Regions from separate parts of the Roseibium sp. MB-4 genome, predicted to be linked through region 1. Evidence: predicted binding sites of a transcription regulator. Region 1 holds the regulator's gene; each other region holds the start of a gene.
What was found. Region 1 encodes PhoB, which activates phosphate uptake and scavenging genes when phosphate is short. Its sites were predicted from a motif close to TGTCATNNANCTGTCAT; they were not measured.
Positions count from the first base shown of each region.

Region 1 (3,275 bases):
CAGTCACGGCTTATGATGACGAATTGAACGTCATGGCCGGCCGGATCGCTGAAATGGGCGGTCTTGCAGAAAAAGCATTTGCAGAAGCCGTTTCCGCCCTCGTGTCCGGGGACACTGATTTGGCGCGCCGCGTGATTGATCAGGATCGCCGTCTTGATGCGCTGCACCAGGACGTCGAGGAAGGCCTGATTGCAATGATCGTGCGCCGTCAGCCGATGGGGCAAGATCTGCGCGAAATCACAGCCGCCAGCCGGATCGCGAACGATCTGGAGCGTGTTGGCGATCTTGCAAAGAACGTTGCCAAGCGGGCAATCGCAATCGACAACGACATTCAGAGCAAGAAGTTGGCAATCGGCGTGGAGCACATGACCGAGCTAGCCCTTGGGCAGCTGAAAAAGGTTCTGGATGCCTACACCGGACGCAATGCAGAGGCTGCGCGCCACGTGCAGGAAGCTGATGCCGAAGTCGATGCGATCTACACCTCTCTGTTCCGCGAACTTCTGACGTACATGATGGAAGATCCACGGGTGATCACCTCCTGCGTCCATCTTCTATTCTGTGCGAAGAATATCGAGCGGATCGGCGATCATGCCACCAACATTGCCGAAAACGTCTTCTTCATGGTGACGGGCGAGCGGCTTCCGGAAGACCGCACCAAGGTTGATGAAACCGGCGCTATGTGAGTTGCCAGAGCCCGCCTGAGCGGGTTGTGAAGCAGGAACTGTAAGCCGGCGCTTTAGTGCCGGCTGAGGGAATTGGAGCGAGAATTCATGCCGAAGGTCCTCATCGTCGAAGACGAAGAACCGTTGAGCCTTCTGTTGCGGTACAATCTGGAAGCTGAAGGATACGCCGTCGAGACCTGTGTCCGCGGCGACGAGGCGGAAATCCGCCTCCGGGAAACCCAGCCGGACCTTTTGTTGCTGGACTGGATGTTGCCCGGACTGTCCGGAATCGAACTGTGCCGGCGCCTGCGGGCACGCGAAGACACCGAGCGCTTGCCGGTCATCATGCTCACGGCGCGCGGCGAGGAAGCCGAGCGCATCAGAGGCCTGTCGACCGGAGCGGACGACTACGTGGTCAAACCGTTCTCAGTGCCCGAACTGATGGCGCGTGTCCGCGCGATCTTGCGGCGGGCAAGCCCGGAGGTGGTGTCCACGATGCTGCGCTCCGGCGACATCGAACTTGACCGGGAAACACACCGCGTCCGGCGCAGCACCAAGGAAATCCATTTGGGGCCAACAGAGTTTCGCCTTCTGGAATTCCTGATGACCGCACCAGGCCGGGTCTTTTCACGCGAACAGCTCTTGGATGGTGTTTGGGGGCACGATGTGTATGTGGATGAACGCACGGTCGATGTTCACGTAGGCCGGCTGCGCAAAGCGCTGAACAAGGGCAAGGCGAAAGACCCGATCCGCACGGTGCGCGGGGCTGGTTATGCCTTCAACGACCAGTTCACGGCAGCCTGATCGAGACTTTCAAGACAAACAAAAAAGCCCGCCAAATCGGCGGGCTTTTTCTTGGGTATTTCGAGATCAGGAAGCCTGGGCAACACTGGTCTTGTTGTTGGCGCTCCGGCGGCGGTCTGCGACCGGCTGGTAAGCGATCTTGCAGTGGTAGGGGCAGTAGGGAACGCCGGCTTCGGAAACCTGACCGCAGAAGTAGAAGTCTTCTGTCGCCGGATCGCCGATCGGCCACTTACAGGTGCGCTCAGTTAACGTCAGGATAGTCGCCCGCTTGGACATCGGAACAACGTCAGCGATCGGTTCTGCAACGGGTTGAACCTCTGCGACCGGGGCTGGCGTCGGCTCCATCTTCAGCGCTGCGGAACCTTGGGTCTGCGGCTGTGTTTGCGGACGTTTCGGTGCCGATTGAGACGCCGGATTGGCCGTTGTGCGGGGACGGCGCGGTTTCGCGCTTGAAGAAGAAGACTTTGCGCGGCCGGAAAGACCAAGCCGGTGTACCTTGCCAATCACCGCGTTCCGGGTGACACCGCCAAGCTCACCCGCAATCTGGCTTGCACTCAAACCATCGCTCCAGAGCTTCTTCAAAAGCTCAACTCGTTCGTTCGTCCAACTCATTGCCGCACCCCTTGCCAAGGCCAGTGACTGGCCAAAATCCCGTTATTGGACACGCGAACGCAAGTCCATTATGGCATATCTTGTGCCTCTATTTGATACGCCGCACGAGATGTCGTGTCTGATTAGTCAAAGGTTACAATAACGTTAATTTGTGAAGCAACCGTCAGGCTGCAGTGAGTTGGGGATGAACGGACTTTTCCCCAACAGATGCGAGGTCCTTGAGACTTTTACATAAAACAGCCCGAACCCCGGCAATGGCCATTTCCATTGACAGGCGGGGACCTCGGCAGTGTATAAGGATCTTGCAACGTGCCGCCGCTTTGGCGGCACATTGCGTTTTTGGCCTGTAATTAAGGCGATGCCCCGGAGTTCCGACGGTCCGATACCAGTGGCGCTTCCGGCGGCCAAAGGAGACTAAAGAGGTATGTCCGCGTCCGCGCTTTTTGGAAACTACGCAAGATCGAACCTGTCATTCGATCACGGGGAAGGTGTCTGGCTTGTTACGAGTGACGGCCGACGATTTCTCGATTGCGGGTCCGGGATCGCGGTAAATTCGCTCGGACATGCTCATCCGCATCTGGTCCAGGCTCTTCAGGATCAGGCGGCCAAGCTCTGGCATATTTCCAATCTGCACCAGATGCCGGATGGCGCGCGGTTTGCGCAGCGCCTCACCGATGCAACATTTGCTGACAAGGTACTGTTCGTGAATTCCGGCGCCGAAGCAATGGAAGCGGCGATCAAGTGTGCCCGGCGTTATCACTATGACCGCAATGAGCAGGACCGGTATCAGATCGTGACCTTTGAAGGCGCTTTCCATGGCCGGACACTCGGCACGATCGCAGCAGGTGGCCAGGCGAAATATCTGGAAGGTTTCGGACCGAAGGCCCCGGGCTTCGATCAGGTGCCCAGCGGGGACTTGGAGGCCTTGAAAGCCATGGTCGGTCCGCAAACCGCAGCGATCGCGATCGAACCCATCCAAGGCGAGGGCGGCATTCGGGAAGTCGACTACGAATTCCTGCGCGCTCTGCGTAAGCTTTGTGATGAAACCGGAGCCCTGCTGATCTTTGACGAAATCCAGACGGGTGTCGGCCGGACCGGAAAAATGTTCGCGCATCAGTGGACTGGCGTTGATCCGGATCTGATGGCCGTCGCCAAGGGCATCGGCAGCGGGTTCCCGATGGGCGCTTGTCTTGCGAC
Region 1 is NZ_JBRKQB010000001.1:2,013,128-2,016,402, reverse strand. It holds gene phoU (phosphate signaling complex protein PhoU) at 1-683, shown strand, start outside; gene phoB (phosphate regulon transcriptional regulator PhoB) at 771-1,466, shown strand; gene ACVDG4_RS09325 (GcrA family cell cycle regulator) at 1,533-2,078, opposite strand; gene ACVDG4_RS09320 (aspartate aminotransferase family protein) at 2,503-3,275, shown strand, end outside.

Region 2 (3,275 bases), on a different contig from region 1:
TCCCGGTTCCTCGCAACGGTAAGCCATGAAATCCGCACACCGCTGAACGGCGTTCTCGGCATGGCAGCACTTTTGCGCGACACACGCCTGACCAAGGAACAGAGCGCCTATATCGAGGCACTGGAAACTTCCGGCGAAACCTTGCTGCTTCTGATCGACGAAGTGCTCGATTTTTCAAAGGTTGAGGCAGGAAAACTTGATATTCACGCCGCTCCGGTCAAAGTCGGTGCATTGGCTGAAAGCGTGGTCGAACTACTGGCGCCGAAAGCCCATGCGAAGCACCTCGAAATTGGTACGTTGATCGATTCCCGCCTGCCGGAACACGTCACGCTTGACGCAACCCGTGTGCGCCAAATTCTCTTCAATCTCATCGGAAACGGCGTCAAGTTCACCGATGAAGGCGGTGTTGCCGTTGAGCTCCACGGCCGTCGGAACCTTGAAGGTGGCGGCTTCCTCGATCTGGTTGTGCGGGATACCGGCATCGGTTTTGCCGCCGACGAGGCGGAACGCCTGTTCCAAGAGTTTGAACAGGTCGATCATGGGCCTGCCAGAAAGTTTGGCGGCACCGGCCTTGGCCTCGCCATCGCGCAACGACTGGCCCACTTGATGGGCGGCGGCATCAGCGCGCGCCCCGCTTCAGAAGGCGGTGCACTTTTTGAAGTTTCCCTGCCAATCCCGGAAGACCTGACCGAAACCTCAGACCCGCGCCTGGAGAAGTTTTCCGGCAGAAAGATCGTTTTCGTCACCTCCAGCCGGATCGAGTGCCCCCTAATTGCCAACCGGCTGGAACAGCATGACGCGACCGTCTCGGTTCTGGAGCCTGGCAACGAAGGGCTGGATACGGCCCTCATGGCTGCTGACCTACTTGTCGTTGACAATTCGGCGCTTTCGGACAGCGCCGGATGGCTGGCATCGGCGCACCTGAGCGGGTGCAAAGCACCGGCTGTCGTCTTGATCTCACCGCCAGAGCGTGACCGCCTGGAGCATCTAAGGGAAGCCGGCTATGCGGCTTATCTGATCCGCCCCGTGCGCATTGACACGCTTGTTCAGGTGTTCTCGGGCCTTTTGGACGCCGAGACCACCGACCATGCCTGGGACGTCAGTGCAGAACCCGTTCAAAACAGTTTCCTCTCCAACCGTGCCGCGGTACCCGGTCGGCCCCTGAAATTGCTGGTCGCAGAAGACAATGACATCAACCGCCTGCTCAGCGAGGCCATGTTGCGCAAGCTCGGCCACGTCCCGGTGATGGTCGTGGACGGCGAAAAGGCTGTCGTCGAAGCGGCAAGCGGGACATTTGATGCGATCCTCATGGACCTTCACATGCCGGGCCTTGATGGGATCAGCGCCGTCAAGCAAATCCGCCGCGACGAGCGTGATAGTGGACGTCCTGAAGTGCCAGTCCTTATTGTCACGGCTGATGTTATGCAGGAAGCCCGGGATCAGGCGGCCGACGTTGGAGCCGCGGGCTATCTCACGAAACCACTATCGGTAGACGATATCTCAGACGCTCTTGCGGAAATTGGACGGATGAAAGCTGCCGGCTAACCGGCGCACTCCCGCCAGCGGTTCACGACCGGCAGATTTCCAAATAACCATCTTGTAATATAAGCTGGCCTTGAAAGACGCCGGGCTCAACCCAATGTCATGCAGATGTCGGAAAAGTATGGTCTACGGCTTTGTCAATCCAGAGCCAGCATAGATTCGCAATCTGAGCCGGCATAGGAAGACTGGCGGAGATCCAAGCGGTCAATGCAATGATCCGGCCCGGTTTTCGACAAGAAACAGACGAAGGGTGGACCGTCCATGATGCGCCAGAACCTATTTTCTCCAAGAAAACTGGTGCGGAAATTTACGCCTGCGATGCGCCCGCTGCCAGCTGTCCCGCACGGGGCCGTTCAGATGCCGGTCAAAACCGGCGACACCCTTGGACGTATCGGATCCCTCGAAGTGCGCATGGCGCGCAATTTCAAGGAAGTCAAAAAAGCCCAGCGCCTTCGCTATGAAGTGTTTTATGAAGAAATGTCCGCAGTCGCCGACGCACAGACTTTGGCAACACGGCGCGACGCCGATCCTTTCGATGCCTATTGCGACCATCTCCTGGTTGTAGATCACGCCTCTCTCAAGCGAAACAAGCTCGGCCGTTTGAAGCCCGAAATCGTCGGCACCTACCGTGTTTTGCGCCAGGATGTTGCGGACCGGCATGGCGGGTTCTACACATCCGCAGAATACGACATCCAGTCATTGATCGATGCCAATCCCGGCAAACGGTTCATGGAGCTTGGCCGGTCCTGCGTTCTGAAACCTTACCGGAACAAGAAGACCATCGAGCTGCTCTGGCACGGTCTTTGGTCTTACATTTTGCGGCACAAGATCGACGTCATGCTGGGCTGTGCATCCATTGAAGGGACCAACCCCGACGCCATGGCTGATCAGCTGGGTTTTCTGCACCACAATTCACTTGCGCCGGAAGAATGGCGGGTTCGCGCTGTCGAGAACCGCTTTGTGGATATGAATCGCAGGCCCGCTTCCGACATCAACCAGAAGGAAGCCCTCCGGGCGCTGCCGCCGCTCATCAAAGGGTATCTTCGTCTGGGGGCTTTTGTCGGCGACGGTGCGGTGATTGACCATCAGTTCGGGACGACCGACGTGTTGATCGTGATGCCGGTTTCAGAACTGAACACAAGGTATGTAAACTACTATGGCGCCGACGCGAGCCGCTACGCCAGCTAATCGTCCGTTGTGGATCGAATCTCCATTCTGAAGCCCAATTTCCGAAAGGCTTAACGCCCCCTTAAATCGCCGCATTCTAGAATCATGACCGGGGAAAGCCGGAGTTTCCGGCAACTTGGTATGGGACGGAAATTGATGGCGCCACGGGCGAAACGCCAGGCACGGGTCGAGCCGACTTTCGGCGCATCCAGCAGCAGTCTGCTGGACCTGCGGCTGCGCCCGGATGACCGTCCGAGCGGCCCGTCGGGCAAGAAGCGCACGAAGGCCAAGACCACATCCAAATCGAAGCCCAAGTCCAAAGCTGGCAGCACCCCGAAGTCAAAGAAACCCTCGTCTGCCAAGTCCACCTCTCAGCGTGGCAGTGCGAAATCGAGGTCCGGAAGTTCGAAGGGCAGAGGTGGCCGGTCCGGCGCCAAGCGCCGCAGCCAGAAAAGAAAAGCCCGGTCATCGTTCATGCCCGCTCTGGGCAGGCTTGTAAAACGCGGACTTTACTGGAGCGCGGTCCTTGGAATATGGGCAGGCATCGCTGTCGTTTGTATTGTTGG
Region 2 is NZ_JBRKQB010000004.1:27,224-30,498, forward strand. It holds gene ACVDG4_RS19555 (hybrid sensor histidine kinase/response regulator) at 1-1,545, shown strand, start outside; gene olsB (l-ornithine N(alpha)-acyltransferase) at 1,861-2,730, shown strand; gene ACVDG4_RS19565 (transglycosylase domain-containing protein) at 2,866-3,275, shown strand, end outside.
Region 2: olsB (l-ornithine N(alpha)-acyltransferase) is a predicted target of PhoB. The motif match lies at 1,641-1,657, and genes of this name have one in related genera.

Region 3 (3,275 bases), on a different contig from region 1:
CGTGGCCCACGCACGATTGCGCGTGCAATTGCAACGCGCTGTTGCTGACCTCCTGACAACGCGTCGGCCCGGCTCCGCGCCCTCTCGGCCAAATTAACATCCTCAAGGGCAGACATGGCTTTCGCGCGCCACCTAGAAGGCGCCGTCGCCTGAGTGAAGGCGCGCCAACTGCCGGGCAAACCCAGCATGCCGTGGACAACATTGCTTAAAACCGAGTGCCGTTTCACCAGACAGTGTTTTTGGAAGACAAAACCGGTCTGCTTGCGCAACTGTGCGCGCTGCGCAGCGGTCGGCATGGAGCCAAAGGTTTCACCAAGGGTCTGGACTGATCCCTCGTTCACAGCATGCAGCCCAATGAGGCACTTCAACAAAGTCGATTTGCCGCTGCCATTGGAGCCGATCAACGCGACTCGCTCGCCGTGGCGAATGGTCAAGTTGACGCCCTTCAGGACCGGAAACTGGCCATTCTTGTACTGTTTCTTAAGTGCCGACGTTGCAATCGCAACATCTTTGGTATCAGCGAGAGGCGTGTGAAGCACCGCGCGGTCCTCGGGATTCTTGGTGTCAATTTCCGGTGCAAGACACAGCGACAGCACCGGAAAGGAGCGCGATCACCCGCGCTCCCGGCATCTTCAGGAGGAGGTTAGTCACCAACGAATGAAGAGGTGTCGACACCAATGGTCTGGTACATGTCGCGAACGTAGTTGTAGTTCTCATCGTTCACGCCGGTCAGGAAGAAGCCACCACCATATTTTTGGTTATCTTCGCCCTTCAGAACAGCAGCCATCAGCGCTCCGCTGTTTTCCAGGAACGCGGTCTTGATTTTTCCCAAAGCGTCACGATCCATGTCCGGACGAGCGACCAGGATGTCGTTCGGAAGATCACGGCCCCGGGCAATGACCTTGAAAGCTTCGCCAGGAAACGCGTCGCGAATGCGGCGCAAGTGGCTGTCGTTCATACCAACAGCCTGCACATCGCCGCGGATCAGAGCTTCAATGGCCACGTTGCGAGAAATAATCTGCGGCGTGTAATCAGTGCCGTAAGCAAGGCCGAAGTCAGCGAGAACCTGCGCCGGGCCGAGGTGCTGAGACGTTGAGCCAACACTACCGAAAGTCACGGTCTTGCCCTTGAGGTCCTGTGGCCCGTCAATCTCACCTTCTGCCATCACCACGATCTGGGCGAAGTAGTTTGGGCGCTGCCAAGCAACCACGATTTCCGCGTTGGTCAGTTCCTTCATCACGACATATTCAGCCGGGCCTGTCAGAACCAGATCGACCTTATTCTGGTTCATAGACTCAACAGCGGACGTGCGGGAGCTGACCGGAAACAGTTCGATGTCCAAACCCGTTGTGTCTTCCAGAGCCTTTTCAAAGGCAGAAAATTCCTGCTGCAGGGCTTCCAGGCCTTCGATGTCGGTGACCGCAAACCGAACAGGTTCAGCGGCAACAGGGAGCGCGAAAATCATTGCAGCTGCAGCAATGGCAGAACGAAGCATGTTGAATTCTCCAATGGCTATTCCTGTGTACACAGGAGTGTCATACAGCCTCCCTATAGATCTCCGTCGATAACGGTTTCATGACGTAGCCGCACCATTCTTAAAATATTCGAGGATTCGAAATTGACTTCCATAAGTATTCTTGGCGGCGACGTTCTGAAAAATGATGAATTCATTCGTGAGCCGGTTAACATTCACTCAGGTATATTCGCTTATTCATCAAAGAGATTTAGCGAAACAATTGACGCAGCGGACTGCTATATCGTACCGGGCATCATAGATGTACACGGGGATGCTTTTGAGCGATCAATACAACCGCGGCCGAATGTCGACTTCCCGCTTCCAATTGCGCTGGCGGATGTTGACCGGCAATTGATCTCCAATGGCATTACCACCGCTTATCATGGGCTGACTGTTTCCTGGGAACCGGGCTTGCGCAGCTATGAGGCTGCCGCCAATTTCCGAATGCATCTGAAAGCCCTGCGGGCGACGTTTGCCTCAGACATGCATCTGAACATCCGGTGGGAAACCTTTGCACTGAACCATGTCCAGGACATGATTGACTGGGTTCAGGACGACCCCAAGTCCGTTCTGTCACTCAACGATCACACGACCGCCTATCTCGACCTGCCGAAAACCTCATCGAAGATCAGCCGGATGGCCGGCAGATCCGGCCTTTCAGAAGACCAGTGCAAGACCCTGATCAACCAGGTATGGGAACGGCGAAACGAGGTCCCAGCTGCGATCGAAGCCATCTGCGCAGGAGCTCGGGATGCGGGCTGCTCCGTTTTCGCACATGACGAGCTAACCCCGGAAACCCGCACGGAACACCGCCGTCTGGGCGTCTCCGTGTCCGAGTTCCCTATGACCATTGCAACCGCCAAAAGCGCGGCCGAAGAAGGTGAACACGTGGTTTTGGGCGCTCCCAATATCGTACGCGGCGGCTCCCAGAACAACGCCATCGACGCAAGGGAGAGTGTGGCGTCCGGCCACTGCACCGTTCTGGCATCGGACTACTATTACCCAGCTCCATTGGCAGCTGCGTTTAAACTGGTTGATGACGGTGTTCTTCCGCTTGAGAAGGCATGGAACCTCATCTCCAAAAACGCAGCGGCGGCGGCAAAACTGGCAGATCGCGGCGAGATAGCAGAAGGCATGCGGGCGGATTGCATTCTGGTAGACAAAAAGACCCGCAGAATCCTGATGGTGATTGCCAACGGCCAGGTGAAATATACCTTCAATTCAGGAAATCAAAGCCACCAGGTGTGATGTGACCGATCTGGAATTGTTTCGAACTCTCGCGCGCGAACCCTATCAAGCCAAAGGCGAAAAAGCCATCTGGCTTCAGATATGTGACCGTCTTCAGTTCGCGTATGAAAATGGCGAGCTGGCACCTGGCATCAAGCTTCCCGGAGAAGTTCATCTCGCCGAAGTCTTTCAAGTCAGCCGGATCACCATCCGCCGGGCGCTTTCCAAATTGCAGCAGGAAGGTCATCTTCACGCCAGAAAAGGTGTTGGCGTCTTTGTCCGTCAGAGACCGGAACGGTATGAAGTTGAAAGCAACATGAGGTTTGCCGACGGTTTCAAGGTCGCCCGCGATCGGGTGACCACCGAGACATTGAACCTCACGCGCGGCGATGTCTCGTTTGAAGGCGGAGTTGCCCTTGATCTTCCGACCGGAACCCAAGTTATCAAACTGCTCAGACGCCGCATACTCGATGGCGAGCCGATTTATCTGACAGCCAAGGAGTTCCCGGCAGCGAAGTTTCCGGACTTCGAA
Region 3 is NZ_JBRKQB010000002.1:776,284-779,558, forward strand. It holds gene ACVDG4_RS14780 (phosphonate ABC transporter ATP-binding protein) at 1-539, opposite strand, end outside; gene ACVDG4_RS14785 (PhnD/SsuA/transferrin family substrate-binding protein) at 644-1,495, opposite strand; gene ACVDG4_RS14790 (alpha-D-ribose 1-methylphosphonate 5-triphosphate diphosphatase) at 1,619-2,764, shown strand; gene phnF (phosphonate metabolism transcriptional regulator PhnF) at 2,766-3,275, shown strand, end outside.
Region 3: ACVDG4_RS14790 (alpha-D-ribose 1-methylphosphonate 5-triphosphate diphosphatase) is a predicted target of PhoB. The motif match lies at 1,565-1,581, and genes of this name have one in related genera.